DNA from 3 places in the Tatumella citrea genome. Region 3 is predicted to be linked to each of the others. Evidence: predicted binding sites of a transcription regulator. Region 3 holds the regulator's gene; each other region holds the start of a gene.

Region 1 (5,077 bases), 660 kb from region 3:
TGGCGCAATTTGGCGGCCAGAGCATCAGCAGCAACACTGTCTTCAGTTTTCAGGCGGTTAACTTCGCGTCCCATATCAAACAGCACCGAATAGGCTTCCGGAGTATTAAAATCATCATTCATTGCGTCCCGGAAGCGCTGCTCAAACTCAGCACCTTCGGCAGCTTCTGCCTGAGGATTAGTATTACGCAATGCAGTGTACAGGCGTTCCAGCGCCGCGCGGGCCTGCTTCAGATTATCTTCGCTGTAATTCAGTTGACTGCGATAATGACCGGACATCAGAAAATAACGGACGGTCTCGGCATCATAATGCTTCAGAACATCGCGAACCGTAAAAAAGTTACCCAGAGATTTGGACATTTTTTCACGATCAATCATTACCATGCCGGAGTGCATCCAGTAATTCACATATTCACCGCCATGCGCACAGGTCGACTGGGCAATTTCGTTTTCATGGTGCGGGAACATCAGGTCTGAACCACCGCCATGAATATCAAAATGCTCGCCTAACTGGCTGCAGTTCATTGCCGAACACTCAATATGCCAGCCAGGGCGGCCCGCTCCCCACGGAGAAGGCCAACTCGGCTCATCCGCTTTAGACATTTTCCACAGCACAAAATCCATTGGATTTTTCTTCACATCAGCGACTTCGACTCGCGCACCGGCCTGCAACTGCTCCAGATCCTGACGGGAGAGTTCACCATAGTGGCTGTCACTTAGTACATCAAACATCACGTCACCGTTGTCAGCCACATAAGCATGACCACGCTGCAGCAGTTTTTCTACCAGTTCAATAATTTCACTGATGTGTCGGGTAGCACGCGGTTCCACATCTGGCGGCAGAATCCCCAGCGCATCAAAATCGCTGTGCATCTCGCCGATCATCCGGTTGGTGAGAACCTCAATGGTTTCACCATTTTCATTGGCACGTTTAATGATTTTGTCATCAATATCGGTGATATTTCTGACATATTTCAGCTGGTAACCCAGGTAACGCAAATAGCGTGAAACAACGTCAAAAGCGACAAAAGTTCTGCCATGTCCAATATGACACAGGTCATAAACGGTAATACCGCACACGTACATGCCCACCTTGCCGGCATGAATAGGTTTGAATTCCTCTTTTTGTCTGCTCTGAGTGTTATAAATTTTTAGCATTTAACTATTCCGTTTAAACGTGTGCGATAACTCTGGTTATTGTGCCGTATTTTTCACGCGACTGCGACGTAATGCAAGCCATCCGGCATCATCAGTTTTCGCCATACTGCCGTAAGCATAAAATTTATGATATAAGGAGCCTCTGCGATTGCCCTTCCCTGTAATCAGGAAGAGTTAAATACCGACAATAACCATGACAGGATGAAATTATGGTCACTTTCCAGACTAATTTTGGTGATATCGTTATTAAAACATTTGACGATAAAGCACCTACTACCGTGAAAAACTTCCTGGAGTACTGCCGCGAAGGTTTTTACGACAACACTATTTTCCATCGCGTTATTAACGGCTTTATGATCCAGGGCGGTGGTTTCGAACCTGGTATGAAACAGAAATCTACCAAAGAAGAAATCCGTAACGAAGCTAACAACGGTCTGAAAAACACCCGTGGCACCCTGGCAATGGCTCGTACTTCTGCGCCACACTCTGCCACTGCACAGTTTTTTATCAACGTTGCAGACAATGACTTCCTGAACTTCCGTGACGAAAGCCTGCAGGGCTGGGGTTACTGCGTATTTGCTGAAGTGGTTGAAGGTATGGACGTGGTTGAGAAAATCAAAGCCGTTTCTACCGGCCGCAGTGGTATGCACCAGGACGTTCCAAAAGATGACGTTGTTATCCAGAAAGTGACCGTCAGCGAGTAATGCCGCGAACGCTTTTTATAGCAGATTTACATCTGTGTCAGGAAGAACCGGCAATCACTGCCGGTTTTCTGCGTTTTTTACAACGCGAAGCCACAGAGTGTGAAGCGCTGTATATTCTCGGTGACCTGTTTGAAAGCTGGATTGGTGACGATGACCCAAACCCGTTGCATCAGCAGGTCGCCGAAGCCCTGGCATCGTTAAGTGTTCCGGTATTTTTTATACACGGTAACCGCGATTTCCTGCTGGGCCGTACTTATGCTAAACGCTGCGGGATGCAGTTACTGCCGGAAGAACAGTTGCTGGAACTGTATGGCCGGAGGGTGCTGATTATGCATGGCGACACCCTGTGTACTGACGACGAGGGTTACCAGCGCTTTCGCAAAAAAGTCCACCAACCCTGGCTACAGCGTGTCTTCCTGATGCTACCGTTGTTTGTCCGTCAGAAAATTGCCTCCAGAATGCGGAATGACAGTAGCAAGGCTAACCAGTCAAAAAGCATGGAAATAATGGATGTGAATCCACAGGCGGTAGTAGAGGCAATGCAACGCCACCATGCCACATTGCTGATTCACGGACATACTCATCGTCCGGAAATCCACAACCTGACTGTCAGTCAACAGCCGGCGCAACGTGCAGTACTCGGTGCATGGCATCAACAGGGATCGGTGATCATTGTTGATGAAAATGGCGTCACTCTTCACGCTTTCCCGTGGTAAATTTCAGGTGAAATGTCCGGTTGTGTAGTGACGCAACCGTTTTCCTCAGCGCTGTCTCATGCTATTCTCACGCCCTTCTCAATGTGTATAACCTGTACCGCACAGGTTCTTTAACTGCTCACAGGAGTTGACCGCATGTCGTCGAATACTGCCCCGGCCCGTATCGCTATTATTATGGGTTCTAAAAGTGACTGGGCTACGATGCAGTATGCTGCAGAAATCCTTAACGAACTGAATCTTGCTCATCATGTGGAAGTGGTTTCTGCCCACCGCACCCCGGACAAACTGTTTAGTTTTGCTGAAAATGCCCAACAACAGGGCTTTCATGTGATTATCGCCGGTGCCGGAGGAGCAGCTCACCTGCCAGGTATGCTGGCGGCAAAAACTTTAGTTCCGGTTCTGGGTGTTCCGGTGCAAAGTGCCGCGCTGAGCGGTGTCGACAGCCTTTACTCGATTGTGCAGATGCCACGCGGCATCCCGGTTGGAACACTGGCTATCGGTAAAGCAGGTGCGGCGAACGCAGCACTACTGGCCGCCCAGATTCTGGCAGTTAACGATCCTGCACTGGCAAGCCGTCTGAGCGCCTGGCGGACAGCACAGAGCGATGCGGTTCTGGAAAACCCGGACCCACGGGAGGAAGCATGAAGTCAGTTTGCGTACTCGGTAACGGACAGCTTGGCCGGATGTTGCGCCAGGCCGGAGAACCGCTGGGGATAGCCGTTTATCCGGTTGGCACCGATGCTGAACCGGAAGCGCTGCCGATTCGCCAGAGTGTGATCACCGCGGAAATTGAACGCTGGCCGGAAACTGCGCTGACCCGCGAACTGGCAAGCCACCCGGCGTTCGTTAACCGCGATATTTTTCCACGTCTGGCGGATCGCCTGACTCAGAAACAATTGCTGGATCAGCTGGGACTGGCCACTGCACCGTGGCAACTATTGAGCGATGCCAGCGAATGGCCGGAAGTTTATGCACGACTGGGCGAGCTGGCAATCGTTAAACGGCGCACTGGTGGCTACGATGGCCGTGGTCAGTGGCGCCTGCGCCAGCCTGACTGCCTGACCTTGCCGGAAGAGTGCTACGGTGAGTGTATTGTCGAGCAGGGCATCAATTTCTCAGGTGAAGTTTCTCTGGTCGGTGCTCGTGGTCGTGACGGTACTACCGTATTTTATCCACTGACTCATAATCTGCATCATAACGGTATTTTGCTGACCAGCGTGGCACTGCCTGAACCAGATGCTGACCAACAGCGTCAGGCGGAAAGCATGCTCTCTGCCATCATGCAGGAACTGGATTATGTCGGTGTGATCGCCATGGAGTGTTTTGTCACTCCACAGGGATTACTGATTAACGAGCTGGCGCCAAGAGTACATAACAGTGGCCACTGGACACAAAATGGTGCCTCTGTCAGCCAGTTTGAACTGCATCTGCGAGCCATTCTTGGTTTAGCGCTGCCCAAACCAGTGGTTTTTGCTCCTTCTGTAATGGTGAATATCATTGGCTGTGCTCTGAATCTGCAATGGCTGGAACAGCCTCTGGTTCACCTGCACTGGTACGAAAAAGAAGTGCGTCCTGGCCGTAAATTGGGTCACCTTAATCTGACTGACAGTGACAAACTCCGACTTAAAGATAATCTTCGAGCCCTGGTCTCACAGCTGCCGGAAGAATATGCCGCAGCTATCGACTGGGCCAGCGATAAGCTGTAATTCCTCTCTGCACAGGAAACTCCGGCATTCCTGTGCAGCCTCTCTGTTTTTACCGTTAATTCCCGGCCAGCCATTGGTGCTGTCGCTACTTTCTGTGTAATACTCCGGCATACCTGAAACGCGTTTTACGCTCCTCTTCCGCCAGTAACGTGTGAATTTATGCAAAAAAATATCTTAATCACCGGATGTTCCAGTGGTATCGGTGCGGTTGCTGCCCGTGACCTGTTGATGCGTGGTTACCGGGTTCTTGCTGCCTGTCGCAAACCGGAAGATGTTAGCCGGATGGAGCAACTCGGATACACCGGTGTTTTACTCAACCTGGATGACCCACAAAGCGTGGAAACAGCCGCCGGTCAGGTCGCAGAATTGTGCGATGGTAAACTCTATGCACTGTTTAATAATGCCGGTTTCGGGGTTTATGGTCCGTTACATACCCTCTCGCGCCACCAGCTTGAACAACAATTTTCTGCCAACTTTTTCGCCGTTCACCAACTGACCATGCTGTTGCTTCCTTGTTTACAGGCCAGTGGAAATGCCAGAATAGTGAATACCAGTTCCGTGATGGGGCTGATTTCCACCCCGGGGCGTGGCGCCTATGCGGCCAGTAAATATGCCCTGGAAGCCTGGTCAGATGCTCTGCGAATGGAACTGCAACACAGCAAGGTCCGTGTCAGCCTGATTGAGCCAGGTCCTGTTTCAACAGAATTTACCGACAATGTCGTACAGGGTGAATCCGATCGTCCGGTGACCAATCCCGGGATTGCAGCCCGTTTTACGCTGCCACCTCAGGCAAT
Region 2 (5,077 bases), 2.0 Mb from region 3:
ATCTTTAGCCAGCGCCTGAGTACTTAATGTTGCGCCTAACAGTAAGGCCAGTGCAGTGAGTTTTTTCATATTATTAGTCCTGTAGGGTAATCAATCATTTACTGCTTTTGTTGTCTACCAGCACCGCCAGTAAAATCACTACAGCTTTGACGATCATTTGGTAGTAAGAAGAAACACCGATCAGATTCAGCCCGTTGTTGAGGAAACCAAGGATCAGCGCACCAATCAGAGTTCCCATGATTCGCCCCTTGCCTCCGGACAGACTGGTACCTCCGAGCACAACGGCAGCGATAGCATCCAGCTCATAACCGGTTCCCGCAGTCGGTTGTGCGGAAGAAAGGCGCGCTACTTCGATAGTTCCGGCCAGGGCAGCCAGCATGCCGCACAGGGCATAGACGATGATTTTTATCCGGTTAACGCTGATCCCGGAAAGACGGGTTGCCGCTTCGTTACCACCCAGCGCATAGATATAGCGGCCCAGCCGTGTGTGATGCAGCATGTACCACGCAGCAAGAAAGATGATGGCCATCAGCCAGACCGGGGTAGGAACACCCAGCGGGCGGCCAATCCCAAACCAGCCAAACAGATCTGAGTTATCGCTAAAACCAGTACTGATCGGGCTACCGTTGGTGTACACCATAGTGACCCCACGTAGCAGCAACATCATGACCAGGGTGGCAATAAAGGCCTGAACCTTACCTTTAGCTACAATGACACCGGTAATCCCGCCAATAAATCCTCCCAGTACCAGTGACGCAGCAATAGCCAGCAGCGCATTCACTTCCATGCCCACCAGCGATGCCCCCACCGCACCAGTCAATGCCAGCAGAGAACCGACAGAGAGATCAATTCCTGAGGTCAGAATCACCAGCGTCATACCCACTGCCATAATGGCGTTAACCGAGGTCTGTTGCAGAATATTAAACAGGTTAGCCAGGGTGAAAAAGTTATGGCTCATACAGGAAACAATGACAATCAGCACCAACAGTGCAATCAGTGATTTTTGTTCCAGCAACCAGGCCTTACTGAACAGACGACGTGAAGGGATTGTTTGCGTATTCATATTATTCCAGCTCCGCGCTGTGTTGTTTGCCTACTGCCGCCGCCATCAGAATCTCCTGCGAGGCTTGTTCGATCGGGAAATCACCACTCAGTCGTCCTTCATGCATCACCAGTATCCGGTCACTCATCCCCAGAACCTCTGGCATTTCAGAAGACACCAGGATGATGCTCATCCCGTCTTCTTTAAACTGATTGATCAGCTGATAAATCTCTTTCTTTGCGCCAACGTCCACTCCCCGGGTAGGTTCATCCAGGATAAGCACCTTCGGCCGGGTCATCAGTCCACGGGCAATAGCAATTTTCTGCTGATTTCCCCCGGAGAGCAGCCCCACGTTCTGATCCATCGAGGGAGTTCTGACGTTGAATAGCTTAATAAAGTCACTCACCGCCAGTTGTTCTTCGGCATGTTTCAGACGACCGCCCGGATGACTGAAATACTTAAGGGCTGTCAGCGACATGTTCTCTTTTACTGTCATACCCAGCACCAGACCATCGCGTTTACGGTCCTCTGAGATGTAGACAATACCGTTAAGAAGCCCCTCTTCAGGCGAACGGGCTATTACCGGTTTGCCTTCCAGGGTGACTGTGCCGGCTGAGCGCGGCAACGCGCCGTAAAGTACCTTCATTAGTTCTGTGCGCCCGGCACCCATCAGCCCCGAGACACCAAGAATTTCACCTTTCCGCAGAGTAAAGCTGACATCCTCTACCCCGGAACCGCTGAGATGACTGACCTCCATCAGGACATCACCAGGCGATTTATCCAGCCTAGGATATTGTTCTTCAAGTTTGCGGCCGACCATCATTTCAATCAGCGAATCTTCACTCAGCGTGTTAACCGGCCGCTCGGCAATAAACTGACCATCGCGGAAAATCGTCACGTCATCGCAGATCTCAAAAATTTCTTTCATCCGGTGGGAGATATAAACAATTCCGCAGCCCTGAGCTTTCAACTCATTAATGACACGGAATAAAGAAGCGGTTTCGGTATCTGTCAGTGCATCGGTGGGTTCATCCATCACTATTACTTTGGATTCAAAACTGATCACTTTAGCAATCTCAACCATCTGTTGATCGCCAATGGATAACTCCTCCACTCGCTTATGGCTGCTGAAGCGCAAATTCAGGCGTTTCATTAATTCATCGGCCTGTTGGTACATCTGTTTCCACTGAATGCGACCGAAACGGTTCACAAACTCTCGTCCCAGAAAAATATTTTCTGCCACAGTCAGTTGAGGAATCAGATTGAGTTCCTGATGGATAATGCCAATCCCGGCAGCCTGGGAAGCACGCGGACTGTCGAAAATTGTCTCTTTTCCCAGCCATTCAAAGCTGCCGGCATCCCGGGCATAAATGCCGGTCAGCACTTTCATCATGGTCGATTTGCCGGCGCCATTTTCACCCACCAAAGCCATCACCCGGCCCGGATAGACCGAAATAGCAGCCCCGGACAGAGCTTTAACTCCCGGGAAAGATTTCTCAATGCCTTTAAGTTGCAGTAAAGGTTGCATAACACCCTCAGAAGGTCACGCCAGCATTAAGGATAATATTCGCATACGGTGAGCACTCCCCACTGCGAACAACAGCCTGACTGTGTTGTGTTTTCTCTTTGAACTGTTGATGACTGACGTAACTGATATCGATGATATTGCCCTGCTGCTGCTGTAGCGATTGAAGCAGGGCAAGCAGGTCACTGTGCAGATGTGGGTTATGCTGCAAAATCTCTTCAGCCAGAACGACACTCTCTACCTGCAACTCATCAGTCACCGTTTTAACTACCTGTAAAAAGCCGGGGATCCCAGAAGTCAGTGCGAGATCAATACGCTGCGGACCTTGCGGAACAGGTAAACCAGCATCACTGATGGTCAGGCTGTCGGTATGCCCTAAACGCGAAATCACTGACGAAATATCAGAATTCAGTAAGCTACCTTTTTTCATTTTTCACTCTCCAGCGAAACGTTTCGCTGAATGAAGTTTAGGTAACCACAGGGGGAAAACAATCGACAGACAGCGAATATGTGATCGCTCTCCAAAGATTTCGCTGCGTCGCAGCCCGTCGTGAAATCCTGCCTGAGAGAAGAGTGGCAGCAGCAGGCAATAAGGTGTCAGTGCAGTCGCGGAAAACGCACAAGCCCTGTAAGAACAAGCGATGAAGGCAGGTATCCCGGGAATCACTATGCTGGCTGTAGAGAGGGGGCGGCAATATACGGAAGAAGGGTGACTACAAAATCAGGAAAGTGGTTTGCTAATAACTGACAGGAGCGGTCTGGTGAAGACCGCTCCTCTGATGGTTAAAACTCTACCTGAGTCCCCAGTTCAATCACCCTGTTAGGCGGGATTTCAAACTGATCCGGGGCACGCAGAGCATTTCGTTGCAATGCCAGGAATAACTTGCCACGCAGTTGCAGATACCATGGCCGTTTCCCAAGAATCAGCGACTCTCTCGACATAAAGAACGAGGTATCCATCATCCGGCAATTCAGCCCTTCCAGCCCACAACGGTGGAAGATTTCCTCAACATTCGGTGTTTCGCGCCAGCCATAACTGGCAACCACACGCCAGAAGGTCGGAGATAACTGTTCGATGGTGACACGCCGTACGTTGTGAACATAAGGTGCATCTTCAGTACGCAGAGTCAGTAATACCACCCGCTCATGCAGTACTTTGTTGTGCTTCAGATTATGCAGCATGGCAAACGGAATGACATTAAGCACTCTGGACATAAAGACCGCGGTACCAGGCACTCTGACCGGCGGATTTTTCTCCAGAGAGGCAATCATCGCCTCCAGGGAATTTCCGTGTTCATGCATACGCCGAAGTACCCTGAATCGCTCGCTTTTCCAGGTCGTCATAATGATAAACATCACCAGTGCCAGGCATAGTGGCAGCCAGCCACCGGAGAATATCTTGACCAGGTTGGCACTAAACAACGGTACATCAATACACATCAGGACGATAAAAATCAGCAGGACCGGGAAGATATTCCAGCGCCAGTTTTTACGGGCCACAGTACAGGAAAGAATGGTGGTCAGGATCATCGTACCCGTCACTGCAATACCATATGCTGCCGCAAGGTTGCTTGAGTGACGGAAACTGATAATAACCAGTAGAACCGCTATATAGAGCAGCCAGTTAATGACCGGCACATAAATCTGCCCGGATTCCATTTCAGAGGTATGGATGATACGCATTGGCGGCAAATATCCTAACCGTACCGCCTGGCGGGTCAGAGAAAACACTCCGGAAATAACCGCCTGAGAAGCGATAACAGTAGCCAGGGTAGCCAGCAGTAACATCGGAATCAGAGCCCAGTCAGGGGCAAGCAAGAAGAACGGGTTTTTTATAGCCTCAGGATGTGAGAGCAGCAATGCTCCCTGACCAAAATAGTTAATCACCAGTGAGGGAAGAACCGCTCCAAACCAGGCAATACGAATCGGCAGTTTACCGAAATGCCCCATATCGGCATACAGCGCCTCAACCCCGGTAATAGATAACACCACCGCGCCAAGGGCGAAGAATGAAACACTCTTATAATGGAGGAAAAACTCGACGGCATACCAGGGATTGAGCGCCCGCAGTACCACCGGATTGTGAATAATACTGTTCGCTCCGAGAATTGCCAGTACGATAAACCATAACAACATGACAGGGGCAAACATCTTACCCACCAGCCCGGTTCCATGTTTCTGGATAAGGAACAGTAAGGTTAATACCGCAATCGACAACGGAACAATATAAGTGTCGAGCGACGGCGCAGCAATTTCCAGCCCTTCAATCGCTGACATAACAGATATCGCAGGGGTAATGACAACTTCACCATAGAAGAAACTCCCCCCGACCAGCCCCATAATCAGCAGAACCGCTGTTACCCTGGCGCCGGTATTTCTGCCCGCCAAAGACATCAGGGTCAGAATCCCCCCTTCTCCGGCGTTATCAGCCCGCATCACGTAGCAGATATATTTTAACGATACGACAAGGATCAATAACCAGAAAATTAATGACAGAAAGCCAAATACTG
Region 3 (5,077 bases):
GCACGAATGTCCGGATTCTGCAGAATATCCACATAGGCAAAACGTTGCCCGCAGGCAGAAAGCGCCTGAACTGCCTGAGCTGAGAAACCACAGCTTGGTAATTTAGGAGAACCTTTCATGTACAGCAGAATAGGGTTTTCAGAAATCTGAGTCTGAATTTTTTCGAGAGTGCTCATAGTACTTCCTTCGGGACAAAACGACATGTTTTGTTATTGTAGCGATATCAACCCGCCAGTGAAAACGACATTTTTCATCTGCTACATAAAAGTTCAGTTATATGGCATTTAGCGTTAAACCAGTAACAACTGCGGGATGAAAAAAACAGTCGCCTGAAACTTCATCAGTAAAATGTGACTTAATTAACTGTTTACGCTCAATTTTACGTCAAAAAACTTCTCGTAACAGATTCCGGAAAAAAGACCTTAACATTTCATAAATTTCTGGATTAGAATGATTTTGGGGCTGACTGAAAGGTCAGATGTTATTTTTTTATTTTGTCCGTATTTTTTCAGGACATTTAACCTGTAACCTGACAACTATGCGTCTACTGATCACGCTTTTTATTTTGGCTTTAGCACAGCTTTTTTTCAATGTCGCAGAGGCTTCGCCTCGAACTGCGGTTAATGCCACTTTTCATAAAACCACCCGTAAAGCAGTGACTGAAGAAGATGCCCGCCGTAAACGAAGGCCTATTAAGACGACCAGTACCCGACATAAAGCCCGCCAGCCCCTGATTCACCGGGTTAAACACTTCACCAGTCAGCGTAAAGTTAAAAACAGTCGTACGGCTAAAGAATCCCGTCATCTGGCAAAGAATCACACGCCGGAAACTAAAAAATATGGTCGTCATCGCCCCGCAGCTAAAAAGACGACACGCCACCCTTCTGCCACACTGGCCGCTATCCGGATGAGCAAACAGCACCGTCTGCGTTATCAGAAAGCGCGTGCAACAGCGATGGTGAAACTGATGGATCAGTTAGGGAAGCCTTATCAGTGGGGAGGAACTTCTCCAAAATCCGGATTTGACTGCAGTGGTCTGGTTTATTATGCCTACAAAGACCTGGTAAATTTCAAAATACCCCGTACCGCCAACGAAATGTACCATCTGCGTGATGCTGCACCGGTAAAACGTGATGAGCTGGAAAAAGGTGATCTGGTATTCTTCCGTATCCACCGCCATGGCGCTGCAGACCATGTAGGCGTTTATCTGGGTGATGGCAAATTTATTCAGTCACCACGTACCGGTAAAGACATCCAGATTACGGCTCTGAGCAATGAATACTGGCAACGTCACTACATTGGCGCGCGCCGCATGGTAACCCCGAGTACCGTCCGTTAATTAGTCATCCTGCTCGGTACAGACTGCACCCCAAACGCTGGTTATCCTGCGAACTAAGGTGCAGTTTTTTTATGCTGACAGATATCTGTCATGCCACTGCCCTTATTCTGCTGGCTTACCCAAAAAATCGTAAATCTCTCCTGGTCCTCACACGTATCCGTTAATTGCATTTTTTGTAGCTTAAAAGCAAAAACCGGCGCGGGAAGTATCCGGTACCGGTTTTGATAACAGCATATGGCTGACCGGGCGCGGTCAGTCGGGCCAGCAGGCTAACATTAATGCAGGATGGCGGTAAAACTGAAGGCCATAATCATCAGCAACGCTACAACTGTAGTGGTCAGTGCAAGCTTAAGATCGGTATCCATCAGAACTCCTTTAGGCACACTAATTGTGGGGTAATAGTTATATTCCCATACTGCTGCGCAAAAATCTCGTTTTATTGCAGCAGCCTTGTTAGAATTGCCGGTCTTTGTTGCGCAACCTCCTCAGCTGCTGGTTTTATATCCGGCTTTCTTCGCAGGACTCTCCTCTGGCCTTCGGGTTCATTTTAATGACGAGACAGTGAAACGCTGAGCTGACGCAAACGATTAACCTATAAAAAATCAATATCTTATTTTTTTAAACCAGGAGTACTCACTGAATGGCAACTATTAAAGACGTGGCAAAACGCGCCGGTGTTTCAACCACCACCGTGTCCCATGTCATTAATCAGACCCGTTTTGTTGCGGAAAACACACGGAAAGCGGTCTGGGAAGCAATAAACGAGTTGCACTACTCCCCCAGTGCAGTCGCCAGAAGCCTTAAGGTCAATAACACCAAGACGCTGGGCTTACTCTCGACAACACTCGAAGCGCCTTACTTTGCTGAAATCATTGAAGCTATCGAAAAAAAATGTTTTGACCATGGCTACACACTGATTCTGGGTAATGCTCATAACGATTTGCAAAAGCAACGCGCATATTTAGCCATGATGGCGCGCAAACGTGTTGATGGATTACTGGTGATGTGTGCCGAATATCCGCAGGAGTTGCTGGATATGCTGGAAGAAAACCGCAATATCCCGATGGTCGTGCTGGACTGGGGAGTTTCACAGGGTGACTTTACCGACACCGTGCTGGATAACGCTTTTCATGGTGGATATATGGCCGGTCGCTACCTGATTGAGCGCGGTCATCGTGATATTGGTTGTATTCCGGGACAAATGGAAAGAAACACCGGTGGTGGCCGGTTGGCAGGCTTTCTGAAAGCTCTGGAAGAGGCTGGAATCTCACATCGTGAGGAGTGGACTGTTCAGGGGAATTTCGAACCAGAGTCCGGTTATCAGGCGATGCAGAAAATACTTGCGCAACCGCAACTCCCGACAGCCGTTTTTTGTGGCGGGGATATTATGGCCATGGGAGCCATTTGCGCCGCCGATGAACAGGGACTGCGCGTTCCCCAGGATATTTCTATTATTGGTTATGATAACGTGCGCAACTCGCGTTATTTCACCCCGGCACTGACTACAGTTCACCAGCCAAAGAGTGAGTTAGGCGAAAAAGCGCTGGAGATGTTACTGGATCGTATAGTGAATAAACGTGAAGATCCGCAAACCCTTGAAATCCATCCGACCCTGATTGAACGTCGTTCGGTCGGCGACGGTCCGTTCCGTGACTATCGCCGGTAAGTCCCCGGTTCACTCCCTGAGCCATTCATGGTTCAGGGTGGCAGTGTCCCCCAGGTAATCAAGTAACCATCGCAATGCCGGAGAAATACGCTGTTCTGCCCAGCTTACACAGCAGGGACTTTCCGGAAACGGCGCCGGCAGTTTTAGTTCTTTTACTTTTTCGCTCTCTAGTAACGGCCGTGCCAGATGCCCTGGCACCATTGCCACGCATAATCCTGCCCGAACGCAATCCAGACCGGTTTGCCAGTCCGGCACAGTCATTCGCCGTTGATTATCCAGTGTCCAGGTCATCCTTCGTGGCAGTTCCCTGGAGGTATCTTCCAGCACCAGTGATGGCCATGCCCGAAGCTGCTCCTCTCCCGGATGGGTTTCAGCTGCCAGTGGATGATCAGCACTGACAATACACCGCCAGTTCAGACGCCCCATATCCTGGAAAGCGAAACGTCCGGCGACCGGGATTGCCTGGGTCGCACCAATCGCCATATCAACGCGTCCTGCGGCCAGTGCGTCCCAGACACCGTTAAACACCTCTTCGCGAATATGCAGCTCTACATCGGGAAAGTGGCGATAAAAATCGATGGTCAGTTGCTGCATCCTGGAACGTTTTACAATACAGTCCACCGCAATACTCAGTTCACCGCGCCAGCCATTTGCCAGTTGTTGGCACTGACGTCGGGTTTCCTGCATTTTTTTGATAATCCCCCGACCTTCACGAACAAAATGTTCACCTGCGGCCGTCAGTATCACATCGCGGTGTTGTCGTTCGAATAACTCAACTGCCAGCCACTCCTCCTGTTGTCGGACGGTATAACTGATCGCAGATGGCACCCGGTGCAACTCCCTGGCTGCTGCACTAAAGCTGCCATTTCTTGCCACTGCATCCACGACTTCCAGTGCATATTCTGACCACATAGCGACCTTTCAATTTTTTTCACAGTTGATTGCAAATATTAACGGTTCACAACTCCCGGTGCACCCTTTTAAACTCTTTGCGCACATTTTCACAGGGAGGAGCAATGCGTCATCCGGTCATTTTTTTAGTTTATCTGTCACTACTGAGTATGCTGGGATTCCTGGCTACAGACATGTATCTGCCCGCTTTTGAAGCGATGAAACAGGATCTGAATACTGACGCAGGAGTCATCAGCGCCAGTCTTAGCCTGTTCCTGGCTGGCTTTGCCTGCGCACAACTGTTCTGGGGACCGTTGTCGGATAAGATTGGCAGAAAACCAGTGCTGGTCAGTGGTCTGGCGATATTTGCCATCAGCTGTCTGGCGATGTTGTGGGTAACCACGCCACACGCACTGCTGGCTCTGAGATTTATTCAGGCCGCCGGAGTCTGTGCCGCCGCAGTCAGCTGGCAGTCTCTGGTGCTGGATTACTATCCGGCTTCGCGTAGCCAGAAGATTTTCGCCACGATTATGCCAATGGTTGCTCTGTCTCCGGCGCTAGCTCCGTTGCTGGGTTCATGGTTGCTGGCTCATTTCCACTGGCATTCAATATTTTTGGTACTTGCTGCACTCACCTGCGGATTAATTGTGGCTACCCTGGGTTTACCGGCCAGACCACCACAAGTTCCCCTGTCAGCGAGCACCGTTCCCCCGGGATTTTTGCAGTTACTGTCTGAGCGCCAGTACAGCGGTAATGTACTGATCTATTCTGCCTGTTCCGCAAGTTTCTTTGCCTGGCTGACCGGTTCTCCCTTTATTCTTTCCGGCCTGGGGCTTTCTGCCGGAGATATCGGACTGAGCTATATTCCGCAAACTTTGACGTTCCTTGCTGGCGGCTTTGGCTGTCGTGCTCTGCTGAACAAATTTAGTGGTCGTCAACTGCTGCCCTGGTTATTAGTGCTTTATACGTTGAGTATTGGTGGCGTTGTTGTGGTGAGTTTCCTGGGGCAGCCCGGATTATTTAGTTTATTACTGCCCTTCTGTGGCATGGCGATGGCTAACGGGGCTATTTATCCAATTGTGGTCTCTGCAGCGCTCCGGATGTTTCCGGCTGCCAGTGGCAAAGCCGCAGCTCTGCAGAATGCATTGCAGCTGGGGTTATGCTTCGTATTCAGCTTACTG

The links. Region 3 encodes PurR, which represses purine synthesis genes. Its sites were predicted from a motif close to CANGCAAACGTTTGCNTG; they were not measured.
Region 1: purE (5-(carboxyamino)imidazole ribonucleotide mutase) is a predicted target of PurR. The motif match lies at 2,607-2,624, and genes of this name have one in related genera.
Region 2: rbsD (D-ribose pyranase) is a predicted target of PurR. The motif match lies at 3,009-3,026, and genes of this name have one in related genera.

What each region holds. Positions count from the first base shown of each region.
Region 1 is NZ_CP015579.1:1,178,061-1,183,137, reverse strand. Features, by position in the region: gene cysS (cysteine--tRNA ligase) at 1-1,157, opposite strand, end outside; gene ppiB (peptidylprolyl isomerase B) at 1,367-1,861, shown strand; gene lpxH (UDP-2,3-diacylglucosamine diphosphatase) at 1,861-2,577, shown strand; gene purE (5-(carboxyamino)imidazole ribonucleotide mutase) at 2,713-3,222, shown strand; gene purK (5-(carboxyamino)imidazole ribonucleotide synthase) at 3,219-4,283, shown strand; gene A7K98_RS05620 (SDR family oxidoreductase) at 4,443-5,077, shown strand, end outside.
Region 2 is NZ_CP015579.1:4,311,064-4,316,140, forward strand. Features, by position in the region: gene rbsB (ribose ABC transporter substrate-binding protein RbsB) at 1-69, opposite strand, end outside; gene rbsC (ribose ABC transporter permease) at 95-1,063, opposite strand; gene rbsA (ribose ABC transporter ATP-binding protein RbsA) at 1,065-2,570, opposite strand; gene rbsD (D-ribose pyranase) at 2,578-2,997, opposite strand; gene kup (low affinity potassium transporter Kup) at 3,351-5,077, opposite strand, start outside.
Region 3 is NZ_CP015579.1:1,835,457-1,840,533, reverse strand. Features, by position in the region: gene A7K98_RS08780 (Grx4 family monothiol glutaredoxin) at 1-176, opposite strand, end outside; gene A7K98_RS08775 (C40 family peptidase) at 539-1,339, shown strand; gene cydH (cytochrome bd-I oxidase subunit CydH) at 1,615-1,704, opposite strand; gene purR (HTH-type transcriptional repressor PurR) at 1,980-3,005, shown strand; gene punR (DNA-binding transcriptional activator PunR) at 3,015-3,917, opposite strand; gene punC (purine nucleoside transporter PunC) at 4,022-5,077, shown strand, end outside.